Regions from separate parts of the Paraliobacillus sp. X-1268 genome, predicted to be linked through region 2. Evidence: riboswitches for the same ligand, from Rfam matches in the RefSeq annotation. Region 2 holds a riboswitch; the other holds the start of a gene.
What was found. A riboswitch is a leader RNA that binds a small molecule or an ion and turns the genes downstream of it on or off. The one in region 2 is predicted to bind S-adenosylmethionine.
Positions count from the first base shown of each region.

Region 1: another riboswitch for S-adenosylmethionine. It lies ahead of D2K62_RS07750 (bifunctional homocysteine S-methyltransferase/methylenetetrahydrofolate reductase); the one in region 2 lies ahead of D2K62_RS16860 (phosphoadenylyl-sulfate reductase).

Region 1 covers NZ_QJSK01000004.1:6,231-17,231, forward strand. Annotated here, with positions in the region: gene D2K62_RS07730 (ABC transporter permease) at 1-2,268, shown strand, start outside; gene D2K62_RS07735 (Na+/H+ antiporter NhaC family protein) at 2,418-3,818, opposite strand; gene D2K62_RS07740 (MotA/TolQ/ExbB proton channel family protein) at 3,981-5,792, shown strand; gene D2K62_RS07745 (OmpA family protein) at 5,785-6,480, shown strand; SAM riboswitch class I at 6,645-6,751, shown strand; gene D2K62_RS07750 (bifunctional homocysteine S-methyltransferase/methylenetetrahydrofolate reductase) at 6,891-8,735, shown strand; gene metE (5-methyltetrahydropteroyltriglutamate--homocysteine S-methyltransferase) at 8,760-11,001, shown strand, end outside.
Region 2 covers NZ_QJSK01000025.1:10,412-21,412, reverse strand. Annotated here, with positions in the region: gene D2K62_RS16865 (assimilatory sulfite reductase (NADPH) flavoprotein subunit) at 1-1,362, opposite strand, end outside; gene D2K62_RS16860 (phosphoadenylyl-sulfate reductase) at 1,664-2,386, opposite strand; SAM riboswitch class I at 2,465-2,571, opposite strand; gene rpiA (ribose-5-phosphate isomerase RpiA) at 2,718-3,398, opposite strand; gene D2K62_RS16850 (Rpn family recombination-promoting nuclease/putative transposase) at 3,571-4,341, opposite strand; gene D2K62_RS16845 (cellulase family glycosylhydrolase) at 4,772-6,811, shown strand; gene D2K62_RS16840 (hypothetical protein) at 6,941-8,011, shown strand; gene htpX (protease HtpX) at 8,162-9,076, opposite strand; gene D2K62_RS16830 (glutamate synthase subunit beta) at 9,176-10,660, opposite strand; gene gltB (glutamate synthase large subunit) at 10,674-11,001, opposite strand, start outside.

The DNA.
Region 1 (11,001 bases), on a different contig from region 2:
TACTTTACTGGGGTTGAATCCACTTTCGGCGTCTATCCACCTGATGCGGATTACATGCGTTACACTTTGGAATTCGCAACTACCGATGGGGTTACGAGTTATCCTATTGAACCCACTTATATGTGTGCTTTGTTAAAATATGAGACAGAAATGTTTACTTATGAAAACATTATCAATCATGATAATTTACGAAATAACTGTGACGAAGTCCCTGCTTTTCCTCTACCCATTACCTATCATTTGGTTGTTGGTATAGATCCGACTGAAGAGGAGAAGTTAACTAACACTTCTTTCGCAAGCATTGCACCTGACTCTAGCTTAAACGGTACTGGATCGTGGTATACTGCCGATTATCCAAATGCAACACTTCTTCCTATCATTGAAGTGGTAGATGCAGCTACTTCTTTATCAACAAACTTATCTGTAGCTAAGCTTGGTTTATCACCTGATGATATTCTTCAATTCAGGGATCAATTAGGTTTAGTTGATGCTAGTGAAACGGAAGATCCAACTTTACCAACTAGTTTTTTTCAACAAAAAGACACGCCAGAGTACAATAATCTGATAGAAATCTTGTCCACACAAGATACAATTGAAAACAAAGACTACAATCTCAATTTATCCTCGCTGATCAATGCATTTGATCAAAATAAGCAAGGAATATACCTTACAGAAGATGGCGAATTAGATACCATTGAAAATCATCCTGAACTTTTTGATCTGGGATATTCTATTTCTCAAGGTATGAGTGCAGCTAGCACATATTATCAAGCTAGCAAAACGCCATACCAGCTAACCGACGGGAAATTATCCGTTAATATATTAGACGTTAAAAATGGGGTTCCTATCTATCGGGATTTAATAAGGCATGGAAATACGATGGTGGAGGTATTTAATGATGATGCATTAACCCCTGAAGACATTGCATTCATTCCAGATCCCGTTGACACAGTAGTGATGGGAGAAAAAAATGCGCAACTAGCCGCAAGTCCGTTGGGTATTTATCAATTTGAACCAGCTAGATATATCGGAGAGGATAAAAAAGATTCAATAGAATTAGAACCAACCATGACACCTGGAAGTTTCGTTACTCCCTCTGCTAAAGGACTTACCAATATGGAAGCAGCAGTTACCGTAAAAGGGGAGGAAGCTATTGATGCTATTCGCGTAAAAGTAGCTGGTATCGATCAATATACAGACGAAGCGGCAGAAAAGATCGAAGCAATTGCCCAGGAGCTTCGTACTATGAACCTAAATGTTACGATTGTAGCAGGGGCTTCTCCGCAACAAGTAGAGGTTGACGTAGAAGGGATTGGGCTTGTGGAAGAATCTTGGACAACACTTGGAGCAGCAGGAACAATTGTTAGTGAATGGCGTATTACGAACGTTGTCTTATCCGTCCTTTTTGTTTTCGTTGGATGTGCCTACATTCTTAATCGTTTTACCTTCTGGCGGATTACTAAAGAAAATGACACACTGCTATTATCGCAACTTGGCTGGACTAATCACCATATTCAAGCGTTGTGGAGCAGAGAAGTTTTATATATTTTAGCTGGAGCAGCTATATTGGCTATCCCATTGTTAATTGGGTTATCGCAATTGGGCGGATTGACCACGGCCATATACCTATATCAGCTTATAGCTGTTATAACGACTACCGTCTTTGTTTGGTTCTTTGTTCGGAAAGCAATACCGAAAATGCTCCAACCATCGAAGCCAAAAAACATTTCGATAAAAAAAGAGCAGTCTACCAAGCGAAGATCATTAGTTAGTAGAAACATATACTATTATTGGAACTATATTGTCTCAACATTTATCCAGCTAGCAATCGTTAGTACGTTAGCAACTTTTGTCTATCTTGCAATCAATGAAACAGTTAAGCAAACAAATGCAACCGTTCTTGGTCAATATATTAACGTTCAAGTTAATCATTGGCACCTTATCTTGGTAGCCTCTGCATATATCCTAGCATTTATTACACTAATTGAAGCGTTAATGTCGTTATTTAAAATTCGTAAACAAGAAATAAAACAATTGTTATCTATCGGTTGGCAACAGAAAGACATCTTTACTCTCTACATGAAAGAGATTCTTCTATGGACCGGTTGCGCCTTATTGATCGGGAATTTAGCAAGTATCCTATTGTTTGTCGTATTATATACATTAAACTGGACTATTTTTATTGTTGCCGCCCTATCTTTTGCTAGTTTATACTTGTTCATTACGGTATTAGCAATGTTGGTCGTTTGGCGATACGTTAGCAAATAATCCCTCTCCCACCATACTTTTAAGCTCAATTACAAATGATACGCATCACATATTGAGCGGATCACGCCAATTAGTTAAAATTAACGCAAGAGCTACTCAGTGGCCCTTGCGTTTTTGGTTTGTGATCAAACTAGACTTTCTCCTCCTTTTTAAAGAATAAAAGTCACACCAGTATATAGAATCGTAGTTATTGCAGCTGCGATCAATGCTGGTTTCAGCTTGAATCGTGCATAGTCCATAGTAGATATATCTAGAATATTTGCTAATGTATTTGTGTCATCACTAAGAGGCGATGCAAACGCGCCAAACGAACCACTTGCGAAAACTGCTCCGATCATTAATGGCAAGGATACATCTGCAGATAAAGCAAGCGATACACCTAAAGGCATTAAAATTCCCCACGTCCCCCAGGCGGAACCAATAAAATAAGAAATAGTAGCGCCAAAAACAAACATAAGTGGTGTGACAAACATCTGAGGGATCCAATCCGTATGTGCTGTAACGAATTCTGAAAATCCTAAATCACTCGTCACAGATGACAATCCCCAGACAATCGACAATAGAACAATTACAGACATAAGATCATTCCCACCAACAATAAAGCTGTTAACTAAGTCACTTAATTTAAAACGTTGAATCGCATATAAAATAATCGAGACAAAAATCGTAATTAATAAGGCAACTACCATTGCCTGTAATACATCAGCACGAATAAAGGCCTCAAATAATGACTGACCGGCACCACGTCCATCCCACCAGGTCAAAAATAACGTGAGTACAATTACTAATAAAACAGGAATGAGTAAGTTTAGTGGCTTACTTGGTAAATCCTTATGCACCGCTGGATGACAGTCATGCCAGTCGTCTTCTTTTCCCTCATCCATTTCCAGTGGTGCATCCGTATGTGAATGATGAAAAAAACTCAAATAGATGCCGAGTAAAATAATTACAATAGCAAAAAAGTTAAATGGAATACTCTGAATAAAAAGTGTATAAGGATCAATAGTAGTCCCCATGGTTTCCGTAGAAATTTGAATGACAGATACCATATAACCAACAAATGCAGTTGCAACTGGAATCAAGACGATAACAGGTGTTGCTGTTGTTTCAATTACAAATCCTAGCTCTTTCGTTGACATTTTCACCTTTTTTAATATCGCCTTCATAATTGGCGCTATCGTTACAAAACGAAAGGTCGGTGCGCTAAATGTTCCAATTGTAGAGACATAAGTAAGAAATAAGGCTTGCTTTTTGGAGGTAATTATTTCTGCCGATTTCTCAACAAATCCTTTGATTCCACCTGTCATTTTGATCATCCCAATAAGTCCAGAAAAAACATAAAGGAAGACAATAATTTTAATATTACTTTCATCAATAAGTGCTTGTATCACATAGGTTAGCATCTCTTGCATGCCACCAATAAGTGAGGGTGAAATGATGTAGGATCCAACAAGTAGTCCCAACACTAAACCTGGAAGTACTTGTCGTGTAAACATGGCAACAGGAATCACAATCAAAAAAGGGATAATGGACATCCAACTCGTATCGATATGCTTTGCACACCTTTCTAAAAATAGAATCTTTTTAGAATGTGGAAAACCAGCAAATTTATGTATTTACTATTAATTTACTAAGAAAAGTTCATGATTTGGACATGCTTTGAATACTTATGGAATAGAGACATTAATGTTGTCCATCTAGGAGGAAATCGAATGATAGAAGCAATTCTACAACTTTTTACAAGTGAGCAAAAAGCACAAGCTATTCTTTCAAATCAAATGATTGAGCTAATCTTCATCATTTTATTTGTTACGTTTATTGTTACCTTCTTTGTTCATGTTTCCTTGTTCAGTAAACTAAAGAAAATACGTTCTTACTTACAAGAAACAAACCGCATGGACATTAACCCTTTGCGTACCTTCAAGGAACAGTTTGACCTTAAACAGCAAACCGAACCTGTCAAAATAGAAACATTCGTTCAAGAGAAATTTTCTAGTTGGCGTGTCTATGGTATACCTATTGTCAGTCTCATTAAAATGATTCAAATGACCGTATCTATTTTTATTTTAATCGGGATATTAGGAACATTTATTGGCTTAACCATGTCATTAGGAAATATTAATTCAGGTGGAAATCAGCTTGTTGAAGATGTCGCAAGTGTTTTATCAGGAATTGATGTAGCATTTTACACAAGTATTGCCGGTATGGGGCTTTCATTAATTATGACGGTAATGATCAAAGCGCTGAATACAGAATTTCTCCTAACTGATATTATGTTAAAAGTTGAAACAAATTTAACTGAAAACGAACAGAACGGAATAAGTAAACTAATTGAAGTTTCGGAAAGTATTAATAACTCCATTCTCATGCTTCAAAAGACAAACCAAAAATCCTTACAAAGTATTGAAAGTTCTTTTGATGGTTTTAAAGACTATACTTCTGGCTTACAACAAGCCGCAAAAGATTTAGCTACATTTAATGAAGGATTATCTACTAATCTACATGACTTTCAACTTCTATTTACTAGTATGAATAAGGTAACAAACGGCTTTGATGATGCATCTAAAAAACTAAACAAAAATTTCGATCAACTCTTCTCTTATTTTAAGAAAATTGATCAAAGAAATGAACAAATGGCAAGTACATTTGAACATACGTATCAAAAAATCGAAGAAGTCTCGACAACACAAATAGATACCTTAACTCATTTTGAAGATACCGTGGTTGATTTAAAAACATTCACCTCTTCTATCTTAGATGGCCAACAAACAATAAGTAAAGAAAGTCAGCGTTTAGTGCGTCATATGGAAGAACAAAATAAAGAATTTAAACAAATATTCGGCAAAGACCTAGGAGCGAAACTAGCCGGAATTACAACATACTTAAGCGAACTCTCTAACGGTTTTAATAGCTTAGAAGGATCACTAGTTCAATTACCAGATGTACTAGAAACCATTAACCAAGCACAAACAGAATATAAACACCTTCTATCTGATCGCTTTGATGAATTAAAACAATTTAATCGAGATTTTAATAATCATCTCAAAGCACACAATGCAGATTCTGTTTCATTTGAAAAGCACGTACGTGAAGCCACAAACACCTATGAACAAATTGGAATGAAGAACAAGCAGCTTATTACAGATATAAATACCACTATTTCACAAATGAATAGCACATTCATTCAAAGAGAAAATCAACTCGAAGCAAATGTTGGTGTATTAAAAGATACGCTTGCTAACTATGTGACTACTTTAGAAGGAACACTTGGTGAAAAGTTAGATAAGGTTGCTCGAAATATTAGTGAATATGCACAGGGAACAAATCAGGATCTAAAAAGAGAATTTAAGGAAATTCGGACGATTAACGAAGACATTCAACAAAGTAATAATCGTTATACACAACAAACATTTACGGAACTTCTCCAACAAATTGATAAATTAAACCAGCATTTACAGACCTTCAGCCAGGAAACAACAAGCCTTAATACAAGGCGTACGGGTGGTCTAAATCAACATGATTAATAAATATCAACGGTTGTTTAAGGACGAGCAGGAAGAGAATCATTTTTGGCCATCTTTCACTGATTTATTAACATCGATCTTACTGTGTTTTGTATTAATCTTTATTTCAATGATGGTTATTAAGTCCATTCAAATTGAAGAAATGAAAGAAACAATTGATCAAATTATGGGAGTACGCTCAGATCTTGTAAAGGACTTAAATGCAGAATTTCAAGATTCTACTTTAGGCATCGAGGTAGATGAGAAAACAGGCGCAATTATCTTTGACACAGAAATTTTATTTGAGTATGATGGTGCAGAATTAAAGGATGACTCCTTTCAATTTTTAGATGAGTTTGTTCCAAAATATTTAGACGTCTTATTAGCAAGTGGCTATGAAGAATATATCTCAGAAATTATTATTGAAGGTCATGCAGATCGAACAGATGGCTATTTATATAATCTACAGCTATCACAAGAAAGAGCATATAGTGTAGCAGAATATATACTAGGAGATGAATTCCCATATAAAAACATTCAAGATCACTTGCAGGAAAAATTAACGGTAAATGGTAAATCATTCTCAGACGGTCGCACCGATGAAAATGGTGACTACAGTCCAGATGCTTCACGCCGAGTTGAATTCAAGTTCCGCTTAAAAGATGAAGAAATATTAGATAAAACAATGGAAATACTAGAAGGAAATTAAAAGTAAGTATTCTTGAAGTGGCTTTCCTTTCCAAATTCTATAATTTTAAAAAAATAAACAATATTAGTTAGTTAATAAATTATTTGAATTTTTACATTATAGTAGTTGACATTATTTAGAATGTAACTTACTATAACAGGGAACATAAAACTAAATAGTTAGTCTTCTTATCAAGAGAGGTGGAGGGAACGGCCCTATGATACCTCGGCAGCTTACTTTTATATAAAAGTACTGTGCCAATTCCGTCAAACGTATGTTTGAAAGATGAGAAGAGTTAGGCTGTCGTTATATAAACCACTATAATACTGCCCCTCTTCTTAATGGAAGGGGGGTTTTTTGTTGCGTATAAAGTAAAAATTCAATCTAGTTAGTTGCAACTGGATAAAGTAAAAACAAGGGGGTTTGATCGATTGGATTTATTAACCACACTGAAGGAAAAGATTCTAATTGCTGATGGTGCTATGGGTACCTTGCTTTACTCACATGGTGTTGATCGTTGTTTTGAAGAATTAAATGTAACCCATCCTGAAGAAATTTTCCATACACATAGGGCGTATGTAGAAGCAGGGGCTAATGTTATTCAAACAAATACGTACAGTGCAAATTATATTAAATTGGCACGTTATGGCTTGGAGGATAAGGTAAAAGAAATCAACACGCAAGCAGTAAAAATAGCTAAACGAGCAGCAAATAAGGATACATTTGTTGTTGGAACAATCGGTGGTATTCGTGGAAGTCAAAAAAATCTTGGCACTATAGAGGAAATCAAGCGAATTTTTCGCGAACAACTTTATTGTCTCTTATTAGAAGGTGTAGACGGGCTCCTTTTAGAAACGTATTATAGCCTAGAAGAATTAACAACCGTGTTAGCAATTGCTAGAGAAGCAACTAATCTACCGATTATTACAAATATTTCGATGCATGAAATTGGATTATTAGAGAATGGTACACCTTTAAATGATGCATTAACACAATTGGACGATGCTGGTGCAGATATCGTTGGCGTCAATTGCCGATTAGGTCCACACTACATGATTGAATCTTTAAAAACAGTGGCCTTACCGAAGACAGCTTACCTTTCCGCTTATCCTAATGCGAGTTTACCAGCATACAGTGATGGAAAGTTAATCTATAACAATAACCCAGACTATTTTGAACAATGTGCTAGAGAATTTCGTAATCAAGGTGTGCGGTTATTTGGTGGTTGTTGTGGTACCACTCCTGAACATATTGTAGCCCTTAAAAAAGGTGTCGAAGGTTTCACTCCCTTATTGGAAAAGACGGACGTTAAGCACCCTCCAATAATAGAAGTACAGGAGCCTGCTGCTCGAAAAAAGTTAGATCTAGCTCAAATTGTGACACAGAGACATTCTATTATTGTTGAATTAGATCCACCAAGGAATTTACAAACGAAAGAATATCTAAAAGGTGTGCAAGCATTAAAAGACATTGGTGTTGACGCCATTACACTTGCTGATAATTCTTTAGCCACACCACGAATTAGCAATCTAGCAATGGCCACACTAATGAAACAACAAAGAATAGCCATCACGCCTCTTCTTCACTTAACTTGTCGTGACCGTAATTTAATCGGACTACAGTCTCATTTAATGGGATTACACACACTTGGTATCCATGAAATTTTAGCTATTACTGGTGATCCTACTAAGATAGGCGGTTTTCCAGGTGCATCGTCGGTATTTGACGCTACATCTTTTGAATTGATTAAGCTAATCAAACAATGTAATGAAGGTATCTCATTTTCAGGTAAGTCATTAAAAGAAAAAACATCCTTTCGTATCGCAGCAGCTTTTAACCCCAATGTTCATCACCTTGATAAAGCAGTACGTAGGCTAGAGAAAAAAATTGATTGTGGAGCAGATTATTTTTTGACCCAACCAATTTATCAACCCGAACAAATTGAGTCGCTAAAACAAGCAACTAAACATATTAAACAACCAATCTATATTGGTATTATGCCACTCACATCCTCACGAAATGCAGAATTCCTACATCATGAAGTACCAGGTATGAAACTAACAGATGACGTCCGTCAACGAATGAAGGCGACAGGTGATAATAGAATACTGGCAGAACAAGAAGGTATGTCAGTAGCAAAAGAATTAATCGATGTTGCTTTTGAACATTTTAATGGCATCTATTTAGTAACACCATTTATGCGCTATGACATCACAGTTAAACTTTCCAGTTATATCAAACAAAAGGTTGAAAATGCGCAAGAAATAATTTTATAAGACTATTTTAATGGAGGTTTATACATGACAAAAATAATTAGTTCCAATCTAGGTTATCCACGAATCGGTGAAAAAAGAGAATGGAAACAAGCACTCGAGCAATTTTGGGAAGGGAAAATTCAAGAAACAGAATTACTTTTAATAACGAAAGTGATAAGACTAAATAACCTTAAAAAGCAACAAGAGAAAGGCATTGATCTTATTCCAGTTGGTGACTTTTCTTTATATGATCATGTATTAGATACTTCTGTTATGTTTGGTGTCATACCAGAACGTTTTGATTATAAAGGTGGCAAGGTAGGCTTAGACACTTATTTTGCCGTTGCACGCGGAACAAAAAACGCAGTTGCATCGGAAATGACAAAGTGGTTTAACACGAATTATCATTACATCGTACCAGAGTTAGAAAATATCCAACCAAGTGTGACAGAAAATCATCCACTTTCTTTCTATCAAGAGGCAAAAGAAGAATTTGGTATTGATGGAAAACCCGTGTTATTAGGCCCAATTACGTATTTGAAATTAGCAAAAATCCAAGATGATGTACATTTTGAAAAGTTGCTAGAAACATTCATACCACTTTACATTCAAGTTTTAAAAGAGTTGGAGCAAGCTGGGGTATCTTGGGTACAAGTAGATGAACCCATTTTCGGTACGAATTTATCTCCACATATTTTAACTTTTGCAAGAAAGGCGTATGACACAATAAATAAAGCAGTTCCTAACATAAATATTCTGTTACAAACGTATTTTGAAAATGTAGTGGATTATAAAAAAGTAGTAGATTTCCCTGTACAAGGAATTGGCCTAGATTTTGTTCATGGTGATGCCCTTTCATTTATTCAAAAACATGGATTTCCACATGATAAAGTCTTAGCAGCAGGCATTATAAATGGTCGTAACATATGGCGTGCTGATTTAGAAGAACGTTTAGATGTGTTAGAGCAGTTAAAACAAATTGTAACAAATAAGTTAATTATTCAACCGTCTACCTCCCTTCTACATGTTCCAGTAACAAAAAAACTGGAGCAAGAGATTGATCCTTTTATCTATGGCGGGTTAGCATTTGCAGATGAAAAATTAGCCGAGATTGTTACGCTTACAAAAGCATTAGATAAGGGGCGAGATCTTGTTCAATCAGATTTAAAAGATGCTACTGAATCGCTTAAACAATGGAAGGATGCAAGTTTCGGTAAAAATCAAGAAGTGCATCAAAAGCTTGAAAACTTAACAGATACCGATATAAATGGGACAGTAATCTTTTCAGAACGAATAAAAAAACAAAAGCAGTATTTCCAATTACCTTTGTTACCGACAACAACAATAGGCAGTTTACCGCAAACAAGTGAATTGAAAAAAGTACGAACAAAATGGCGAAAAGGACATGTAACAACAGGAGAGTATGAACAATATATTCGTGACTATATCAAGAAATGGATAACAATACAGGATCAGATTGGGCTTGATGTTCTCGTTCATGGAGAGCCTGAGCGAACAGATATGGTGGAATATTTTGGTGAGAAGCTGAATGGCTTTACTGTTACCAAGTTTGGCTGGGTCCAGTCTTATGGCTCACGTTGTGTAAAACCACCAGTAATTGTCGGTGATGTCTCTTTTGCAAAACCGATGACAGTAAAAGAGATTGTATATGCCCAATCCTTAACAACAAAACCGGTAAAAGGCATGCTTACTGGACCAACAACTATTTATAATTGGTCGTTTGTGCATGATGATTTACCTCGTAAGACGGTTCTAAACCAAATTGCAATTGCATTAAAGGCAGAAATAGAAATATTAGAGGAAAGTAACATTAAAATTATTCAAGTGGATGAACCAGCATTACGCGAAGGACTACCATTAGATCGAAACAAATGGCCTGCCTACTTAGACGATGCGGTTACGGCATTTAGATTAGCTACATCATCAGTTGAAGTGGATACACAAATTCATACCCATATGTGTTATTCGAATTTTGAAGATATCTTTGAAGCGATTGATGGGCTTGATGCAGACGTAATTTCAATTGAAACGTCAAGAAGTCACGGGAACTTGATTGCTACTTTCGAAGATAATACCTATAACAAGGAAATTGGACTTGGTGTTTATGATATTCATAGTCCTCGTGTCCCAAGTATAGAAGAAATTAAGCAAAATATTAACCGAGCATTACAAACGATTTCACCAAATCAGTTTTGGATTAATCCCGATTGTGGTTTAAAGACTAGGAATGAAACTGAAACAATAGAAGCACTTCAAACAATGGTAG
Region 2 (11,001 bases):
AGGCAATCTAAATCTATCATTGCGTTGAACAAAAACTGGTAAACTATCACCAATTTCTAATCTGTCAGCACATTGCCCTGAACAAACACCAACCCGATCACGACCATGGGCATGATAGCGAACAGTACCAAGAGTTAGATGAACCTCATCAGGATTTGCCTTTAAACTGCTTGCAATCGAATAAAGACGTGCTGGTATCTTGCGTAGCAACTTAATAAAGTCGACTGCCGAAACCTGCCATGGACCAAAATCTTCTACTACATCAATCAGATCTCTTCCTTCAAGGTAATCATTAATCTCTTCTCTATTATCCGACTGGGCAAGTTTAGTTAATGCTTCACTACCCGTGAATGCAGCAATTTTCTCCAACAGTGGTTTCGTTAAAATTGTGATCTCGAGAGTTGAGATTAACGTATCTCTTAATGGGCGATCCTCGTGATCCACATTATCGATAGACACAAGTTCATTAGGGTCCCACTGCATTTTCTCAATCAATTGATCTACCAATACTGGGTCATTTTCAGGATAAATACCTAGACTATCACCGGGCTCATATTGTAAATTAGATCCTTCTAAATCTAATTCGAGGTGATGTGTTTCTTTATTTGATCCACGTCCATTAAGGTTAAGGTTAGTTAATATTTCTGTTGTAAATGGATTTTTCTTCGAATATGTGTGACCATCAGTTGCTGTATCTGTTTGAGGTGTTACAGTTTCACTTGCTTGTTGTTCTCCGCCCTGGGACTCTTTCAAAATAGCTAATACGCCTGAAAACCATTCCTCAGCTGGTTGTTCAAAGTCTAAATCACAATCGACACGCTGATATAAACGCTCTCCACCTAATTCTTCTAAACGTTTATCAAAGTCTATTCCAGTTTGACAAAAGAATTCATAAGAGCTATCACCTAATGAGAGAACGGAAAAACGTAGATCTTCTAGTTTAGGAGCCTTTGGACCATGTAGAAAATCATAAAAAGAGATAGCATTATCTGGGGGATCTCCTTCTCCATCGGTACTCGTCACAATCAATAAATTTTTAAGTTTTTTTAGATTCTTCGGTTTAAAATCTTCTAGTGAAGAAACCGTAACAACAAAATCATCTTGTTCTAGCTGTTTACCCATATTTTCAGCTAATCCCTGGGAATTACCAGTATCTGTTCCATAAAGCACGGTTACCTCTACTGGTTCTTTTTTAACAGAGACTACTTCCGCTTCAGGTTGTTGTGCTAATGAATCTGACTGCGAAACTGCTAAATAACCGCTTAACCAATATTTTTGTTGTTCTGATAACGATGGTACAAGGCGATTTAGTAGCTCTACTTGTTCTTGATTGAAAATACTGTTTGTCGTTTGAAATTTCAAAAATATCACCCCACTAATGTATACGATTCTATTTATAAAAGAAGTCAACTAATGATCTAGTTTCCTTTTATTATCTAAGTACTTCTACAGTTCTTCATATGTCTCTTTTATAGAGGGGAGGAAGTGATGATAAGTTGCGTCTAACCTATCATGCACTTCCTCCCAAACAACACCTTTTTAAAAAGGGCTATTCGCTAAGATCTCGGCCATAACCTTTGTATTCAAATTAGTTTAGTCGGAATTAAAAATTAAAAAATAGAATCTCACCTTAATTGATCCTCTGACTGGATTAATACTTGCTTTATTCTTTTGCTACATGTAGACCACATTCCGTTTTATTTGAACCTTGCCATCTTCCAGCACGACTATCTCCATCGGCACCAACTGCTGACGTACATGGTATACACCCAATACTTGGATAACCTTGATCGTGTAAATTATTGTAAGCCAAATCATTTTCTTCAATGTACGCCCAAACATCATCCCAAGTCCAATAAATTAATGGGCACACCTTAATTGATTTAAAACGGTCATCTTTATTTACAAAGTTGGTATTACTCCTACTTACTGATTGCTCTCTTCTTAAACCAGAAAGCCACGCTGTTGCACCGCTAAGTGCTTCTTCTAGTGGTTTGATTTTTCGAATAAAACAACATTGATCAGGCTGTCTCTTCCATAATGCAGAACCATGTTTTTCTGCTTGTTCATCTACTGTTAAATCCGGTTTTTTCATATTAATTTTAAGTTTTGGATAACGTCTTTTAACTTCATCTATTAAATCATAGGTTTCTTGAAAGTGAAGATCTGTGTCGAGAAATACAATTTCCGCATCCTCTTTCACTTTAGCAATTAAGTCAATTAGCACCATTCCTTCTGCACCAAAGCTACAAGCATATACGATGGATTCACCATATGTTTCATACGCCCACTCTACTATTCTAGCAGCACCTTTAGTATTATCAGTAGGATTAAAATCTATAAACGGGTCGACAGAGAAATTTTCATATAATAGTTGATTATTCATTATATTCTCCTCCCTTCATATTAAAACCTCTCTTCTTAATTTCAGAAGAGAGGTCCGTACATCTATCATTCACCCATCTTCTTATCTTTCAAGTGTATGCCACTTGCTGGATGTAGCACAGTATCTAAAATAGACCCGTTGCCGAAGTATCAAAGGGCCAGTCCCTCCACCTCTCTTGATAAGAAACGCTTTATATAATTAGTTTTATCATTGTACAAATCATATTACTACTCAGATAAAAAGTCAATAGATAAAAGTGGACTTTCACATTAATTCTGACAATTCAATTCGTTATTTTCCTAAAGACAAGCGCGTAGAAAATAATGTACATTTATTTCTTTTCAAGGACGCTAATTTCTCCCTGATTACCCACAATAACTGTATCTGTCATATTGATAAATAATCCTGTTTCTACAACTCCTACTATTTGTATTAATTGTTCGTGTAACTTTTCTGGTTGTGTAATTTTTCCGAATTTACAATCTAGGATATAGTTGCCGTTATCTGTCAGGTAATATTCTTTTCCATTAAGTCTAATAATTGGTTCCTGACCTAATGCAGCTATTCGCTTTGCAGTGAGCTCCCATCCAAATGGAGTAACTTCAAGTGGTAATGGATAACTCCCTAAATGGTCAACTACTTTAGATTGATCAACAATAATAAGGAGTTTTTTTGCAGCGATGGCGACCATTTTCTCACGTAATAGCGCTCCACCTCCACCCTTGATTAGCTGAAGATTTTGATCTACTTCATCTGCACCATCTATTGTAATATCTAATGCACTAACTTCTGATAGATTAGTAGTTGGAACACCGAATTCTTGCGCCCACTTCTCTGTCTGTGCTGAAGTAGGAACCCCTACAATACTAAGACCTTCTTGAACACGTTCACCTAACGCTTTAACCATCCAATACGCAGTAGATCCAGAACCTAATCCAACCTTCATATCATCGTTAACATATTTTGCTGCTTCTTTACCAACTAACATTTTTGATTTTTCTGCTTCATTCATACGCTTTCACCCTTTTTAAATTGATGTTAGGTTTATTATACACGTATGAACACTTTTTTGAGGATTTTCGTTCACTTTTTCTGATGTATGATTACATTTTGAGGTTCATGAGCAATTACAGATTGTTTGCGATCATCTTTTGCATTATATGATCAAGTGGGGTTGTTTGTGATCAATTTTCTTTTATTAACCTAATTTCTTTCTCATCGAATCCTGTTATTTTTGTAATAAGTGGAGAATCCATTCCTTCAAAGATCATTTTTATAGCAATCTCCTCTTTCATCGTCTTTTTAACGCTATTGATCTCATATTGTTCAGGAGAAATACGATAAAAATCAGTAACTATATCGCTATGTAACATAGCATCTGCCATTTTGATTGTCTTGTTTCGTTGTTTGATTTTATATAATGTATCTTCCACCTCCAGATTACGAATGAAAAACAACCATTCAGCTAATGGCGTTAACGGTTCTTGTACGTTTAATTTTTGTAATTCTAAATAATGAACCTCTATGTCCCTTATTGATTTCCTTTCTTTAAAAACACTATGATAATCTTCGGTTTCCTGTAACAAATTAAAGTTCAGTATGTTAATAAAGACGCACTTCTTTAATTTGTAATAAGTCTCTGCTTCAGCAACTTTCTCACTGTATAAAGAGGATTTATAGTATATAGAACGATTACGATAATGATCGACATTGCGAACCTGTAACTCAACATCTATGTATTCATCTAATTCTGTCTTAACTTTCATAGTTATTTTTGAAAGTTTATCTTCGGTTACATTTATATTAATAATAGCTGTTATTTTTTCTTCTAAAATAGTTTGTAGAAAGGCTACTAAAATAATCTTATTTTCTGGCTGTTTCCCTGCAAAAATTTTTTTAATAATATAATCAGTTTTAGAATCTAATAACATATACTCACTTACTTTTTCGCTCACTCTTCATTCATTCCTTTCTCTGATATATTGTGGCTTGCCTAATTTCACTTAGCATAGCAAAGTAATTTCGATTCGTAAAAAGGACGTTATCGTATTTCTTCATATATCGTTTCTATTAAAAATCCAGTTGAACAACTGAAAAAAAGAGATTTCAAGTATCTTGTAGTAGATAAATCACAAAATTACTAGTGACCATGGTTTTTTATTATTCATTCTGTCCACAATACTTTAAATCTAATTTCTTAGGATAAAAGCTAGAATTTTTACAGGTATTTATCTCTTTATTTTATGGTATTTACTTTACAATTCGTGTGGTAACTTTAATTTGAAAGCGTTTTCAATCATAAATCACTTAAAATGAAGGAGGTGCAACAAGTCTGTCGTTCCAACTAAAGTATATCTATTCTATTTAGTAAAAGGAGGATTTATTTTGAAAAATTACGCAAAAGTATTATTTGTGGCAGTTCTTTTCTTTATTTTCCTTGGTCCCTCATTTAGTTTTGCAGCTGAGGGGGAAGAAGTCGATATTCAATCTTACGTGAAAGAAATGCAACCTGGTTGGAACTTAGGAAACTCATTTGATGCTGTTGGTCTAGATGAAACCGCGTGGGGAAATCCACCTGTGACAAAGGAATTAATTGATACGCTTGCTGCAGAAGGGTACAAAAGTATTCGAATTCCTATAACCTTTGATCAACGTATGGGAGTTGGGCCTGATTATCAGATTGATCCTGCGTTTTTAGAGCGTGTAACAAATACAGTTAATTGGTCGCTAGACGCTGATATGAAAGTCATGATAAATATTCATCATGACTCATGGATTTGGTTAGAATCCGGTATGAGCCAAAATCATGATGCTTCTTTAGCGCGTTATAATGCAATTTGGACACAACTTTCCAACCATTTTAAAGATTATTCTACTGACCTTATGTTCGAAAGCATTAATGAACCACGTTTCACTGCATCAGCAACAGAGAGTCAAAATTATTTAAATGAATTAAACACATCCTTTTATACTATTGTAAGAGGATCAGGTGGAAATAATAGTATCCGTCCACTCGTATTACCTACTTTAGATACAGGTTCAGAACAAGAAAAATTGGATGGCTTGTATCAGTCAATTGTTGCATTGGATGATCCTTATTTAATTTCTACTGTTCACTATTATGGATTTTGGCCTTTCAGTGTAAATATCGCTGGATATACAAGATTTGATGACGATACAAAAAATGATATTATAAACACATTTGATCGCGTGCATAACACTTTTACTGCTAATGGTATACCAGTCATCATTGGCGAATTTGGATTATTAGGTTTTGATACACACACAGGTGTCATTCAACAAGGGGAAAAGTTAAAGTACTTTGAATATATGATGCACTATGCGCAAGAAAAAGACTTTACGCATATGCTGTGGGATAATGGACAACATTTAGGAAGAACATCACTTGAATGGGCTGATCAACAACTTTTTAATATGATGGAAGCTAGCTGGATGACTCGCTCATCAACAGCAGAAAACGACTTTATCTATTTAAATAGACTAGACACAATTGAAGACGAACCACTTCCATTAAATCTAAATGGGAATACTTTCATCTCCCTTCAATTGAATAATACAGAACTTACACTTGGGCAGGATTATCAACTAGATGGGGATATTTTAATAGTAAAAGAAAGCTTGCTAACACAACTCACTGCTTCAGACGAATTAGGAACGAATGCAGTACTTACCATAAAGTTTAGTCAGGGTGCAGATTGGTCGATCAACCTAATTAGTTATGAGAAACCTGTACTTGAAGACAGCACTGGGTCAATAAGCGACTTTGCTATTCCGACTTCATTTAACGGTGATCAACTTGCAACAGTAGAAACTGTGTATCAAGATGGCACACCTGCGGGTCCTCAAAATTGGACAACTTTTAAAGAGTTTGGTTATACTTTCTCACCGTCTTATGATAGCAATGAAATTTTATTTACAGAAAACTTTTTTAATGAATTAAATAATGGTGAAACAAAAGTAACATTTCATTTTTGGAGTGGTGAAGAGGTATATTATACGCTAACAAAAGAGGATAACACGATAACTGGTGTCGCTGAGGCTATAGAAAGTGATGCCGATAATGACCTACAAGAAGAGGAAAATACTGTTCCACCTAAGACAATAGATAACGAAACACCAGATCCTACAACCGATAATAAAGATAAAGATAGTAGTTCTGCTGAATCACCAGGCAATACTAGTTCTGAAAACACAAAGAATACCGTATTTGATAAAACCGAATCTGAGTTTCCTGTTCCACTAGTAAATGATAATTCATCCGTAGATGAGAAAGAAGTTAAAAAGATGGGGGCAATATTACCTAATACTTCAACCAATATGTTTAACTGGCTGCTCATAAGCATAATATTTCTTGGATTAGGCATAGGTATTTATCTTTATCAGCGTAACCATAAGCAAGCTTAACATTAAAAAAGTCGGACATTTACTTGTCTGACTTTTTTAATGTTGCACATAAGTTTATCGCGTTAAGTAAAAGGTTAAACTCTTACTATAGAAATCATAAAGTCACTTTATTAAAAAGGGGTACCTATCATGAAAAAAATAATTATTGGAATTGTAGCTGTTGTAGCAATAGCAGTCATTATCTATTTTGGAATAACTATATTCTCAAGTAATGAAAATAATAATACGACTGATTCAACTTTATCCAATGAGGAGGAACAAGCGCCTACTGACGAACAAAACGATGATCAAGAAATGGAGGATTTCACTGATGAAACAGCATTAAATGTTATGCAAGCTTATCGACAAGCTTTTGTGACGTTAATAGATTCTTCTGATCAAGATGGTCTACTTTCAGAATTCGAATCGATAAATGATGTCAGAAATCATTTTCAGGAAGTTATGTCAGAAGATTTGGCAGATTGGATGACAGAGTCTTATATAGAGGAAAGGGATGGTCAAATCTATCTAATCGCAAAAGATAGCCCAACTTGGTTAGCAGAAGAGGAAGATTTTCAGACGGAAGAGGTTGCAGCGGATCATTATACAATCATTCAAGAACAACAAAATGAATTAATCGGTCATGTCGAAATGACTTATCATGCTAAATGGAGAGAAGATAAATGGATTATCAGTGAAATTGAATCAGTACAACTTGATCAACAGGTTTCTGTGGAACAAAAAGCAGAAGAAATTATCCGCGCACTAGCTAACAAAGAAATGGCGTTTATTTCGAATACTGTCCATGAAGAGAAAGGGTTATTATTCTCTCCTTATGTTTACGTTGAAGAGAATGCAATCACATTCGAAAAAAACGAAGTAACAAATTTATTGGAAGACGAGGATACTTATCTGTGGGGTAACTATGATGGTAGTGGTAAACCTATCGAGCTAACTTCAGAAGAATATGTTGAGGAGTTTATCGATGCAGAGCCGCTGCTAAATCCTGATGAGGTGCTTGTTGATTCATTTGAGCAACGTGGTAATATGATAAATAATATTGAGGAAGTATTCCCAGAATCAAAAGTTGTTGAATTTTATACAGAAGGTTCAGATGAATACGAAGGAATCGATTGGTCCAGTATTAATCTGGTCTTCGAACAAAATGAGCATGACATTTGGAAACTCGTTGCTATTGTAACGGATCAGTGGACAATTTAACACAGTTTCACAGAGTTTATGTTAATTCTGTCGTAATTAACATTTTTTTAGAAAGCAGCAGCGTTTTTAAAAAACTTTCACCTGCTTTCACACTAAAAAAGCCATCCCGTAAAATAAATTACGGGATGGCTTTGATATTCAAAATTTAACTTAGCGCTGTTCTAATCGTGCAATTCTCTCATCTAAATCAGGGTGAGAGGAGAAAAGCTTAGATATGCCACTTTTTCCATTAATTTTCATTGTTTGAACAGCTGCATCATCTGTGCGATCATTAACTTTTGCTTGGCTCACATGTGCTTTTAATGAACGAAGGGCATGTGCCATTTTATCGCGCCCAGCTAAATCGCCACCTCCACGGTCGGCGTGAAATTCACGATGGCGTGAGTATGCACTAACAACCATACTGCCAAGAATGGAGAATAGAATTTGAAAAACAATAATCGATACAAAGCGTACAATCATTTGCATTTCTGAACGAACTAAACGCGATACAACGATCGCGACAATTCTTGATAAAAAGACGACAAATGTATTGACCACACCTTGTAATAATGTCATCGTGACCATATCACCATTGGAAACGTGTGCGATCTCATGTGCAATAACGCCTTCAACCGCATCATCATCTAACGTGTTCAAAAGACCAACTGAAACCGCAACGAGTGACCGTTTCTTAGAAGGTCCTGTCGCAAAAGCGTTAACTTCTGCTGATTGATAAATTCCAACCTCTGGCATATGAACGAGGCCTGCTGCACGTGATAAACGATGTACCTTTTCAACTACAGCACGTTCATGTGCTGCTAATTGACCACTTGGATCGATAACCTTTACTTTCATCATTTTCTTTGCAACCCAACGCGACATTGCTAATGAAATAAACGCTCCCGCGAAACCAATAAGTAGACTAAATACCATTAGCGACCCATAATTAATGCCTAATCCACCACCGGCATTCTCAAATGAACCACTTATATTTGTAAATGTTGTAAGTAGTGACCAGACAATTACAATTGTCGTCATTACTAGAATGTTTGTTAATAGAAAATAAAATATTCGTTTTCCCATTTATTGACCTCCATTACTATGATGAAACTTGTACAATCATTATAACAGAGAATTGATGTTTTATGCTGTTTATACACTTTTTACTAACTTTACCTACACTTATGGTAACTGTGTACTACCCATGAGAAAACGATCGCATTCTCTAGCCGCTTCTCTTCCTTCATTGATTGCCCAAACAATCAAACTCTGACCTCGGCGCATATCCCCAGCTGCAAATACGCCATCGAGGTTTGTTTTATATTGACCATAATCTGCTTTTACGTTTGATCTTGAATCTGTCTTTACATTCATTTCCTTAATTAAACTTTGTTCTGGTCCTGTAAAACCTATTGCTAATAAAACAAGCTGTGCTGGCCAAACTCTTTCTGTTCCTGGAATCTCTTGTTTTATTCTATTACCGAATTCATCGATGTACTGTTCCACATCGATAGTATGGACTTCTTTCACCTGGTTGTTTTCGTCACCAACAAACTTCTTCGTTTGGACGGTGTACGCACGAGGGTCTGTTCCAAATACAGCTTTTGCTTCTTTGTGACCATATTCTACACGATGAATGATCGGCCACTCCGGCCACGGATTATCTGCTTGTCTTTCAGCAGGTTTTTTCTGATTGTAATCGAATTGTGTTAAGCTCTTACAATTATGGCGGATACTTGTTGAGAGACAATCTGTTCCAGTATCACCACCCCCAATAACGATGACATCTTTAGCTTTAGCTGAAATATAGTTATCATCTTTTAATTCAGAGTCCAGTAGACTTTTCGTGTTTGTATGAAGGAAATCCATTGCATAATGAATACCCCCGAGTTCTCTACCTTCTATCTTTAAATCGCGATGTTGGGTTGCACCTCCACAAAGGATAACAGCATCAAAATCATTTTGCAGATCTTTAACTGGGTAATCCTTTCCTACATCCGTATTAGGCATAAATGCAATGCCCTCTTTCTCTAACAGATCAACACGACGTTTAACAACTTCATACGGAAGCTTCATTTCCGGTATACCATACGTAAGCAATCCACCAATACGATCCGAACGTTCAAAGACAGTAACATGGTGACCTGCTTTGTTTAGTTGAGCTGCGGCAGCCAACCCAGCTGGACCAGAGCCAACAACTGCAACTTTTTTCTCTGTTCTTACACTAGGTGGCTCTGGCCTTACCCATCCTTCATCAAAACCTTTTTCAATTATAGCTCTTTCTATTGACCGAATTGCAACTGGAGGCTCGTTAATCCCTAACACACATGCCCCCTCACAAGGGGCAGGACAAGCCATACCAGTAAATTCGGGGAAATTATTCATTTTAAGTTCGCGAGCCAGCGCTTCCTTCCACTGATCTTGATAAACGAGATCGTTCCATTCTGGAATCAAATGATAAACTGGACATCCAGAAGTGTGTCCATTCATATCCGTTCCTGTCTGACAGGTTGGAATACCACAATCCATACACCGAGCCCCTTGTTCTTTCAACTCTGCTTCTGGCATTGGCAACTTATAATCTTTCCAATCCTTTGTTCGTGATAAAGGATCGCGTTCTGGCGTAGATTGACGTTTATATTCCTTAAAACCAGTTGGCTTTCCCATTCGTTCACCTCCATTACTTTATTGATTGTACGGCTTCAAATCCTTGTTCAAATGCTGTCATTGCCGCTTCATCTTTCGATAGTCCACTGGATTCTAAGTTGCTAATTCGTTCTCTCATTTCCAGATAATCTTTCGGTATAACACGGATAAACTTTGGTAGAACCTTTTCCCAGTTATCCACTATTCTTCGCGCATTTTTACTTTCTGTATAACCTAAGTATTTTTTTATAAGTTGAAAAACGGCTTCTGCTTCTGTTTTATCTTCTATTGTTTCGAGCTGTACTAATTCCTTGTTACACTTTGATTGGAAAGTTCCCTGTTCATCAAGTACGTAAGCTATA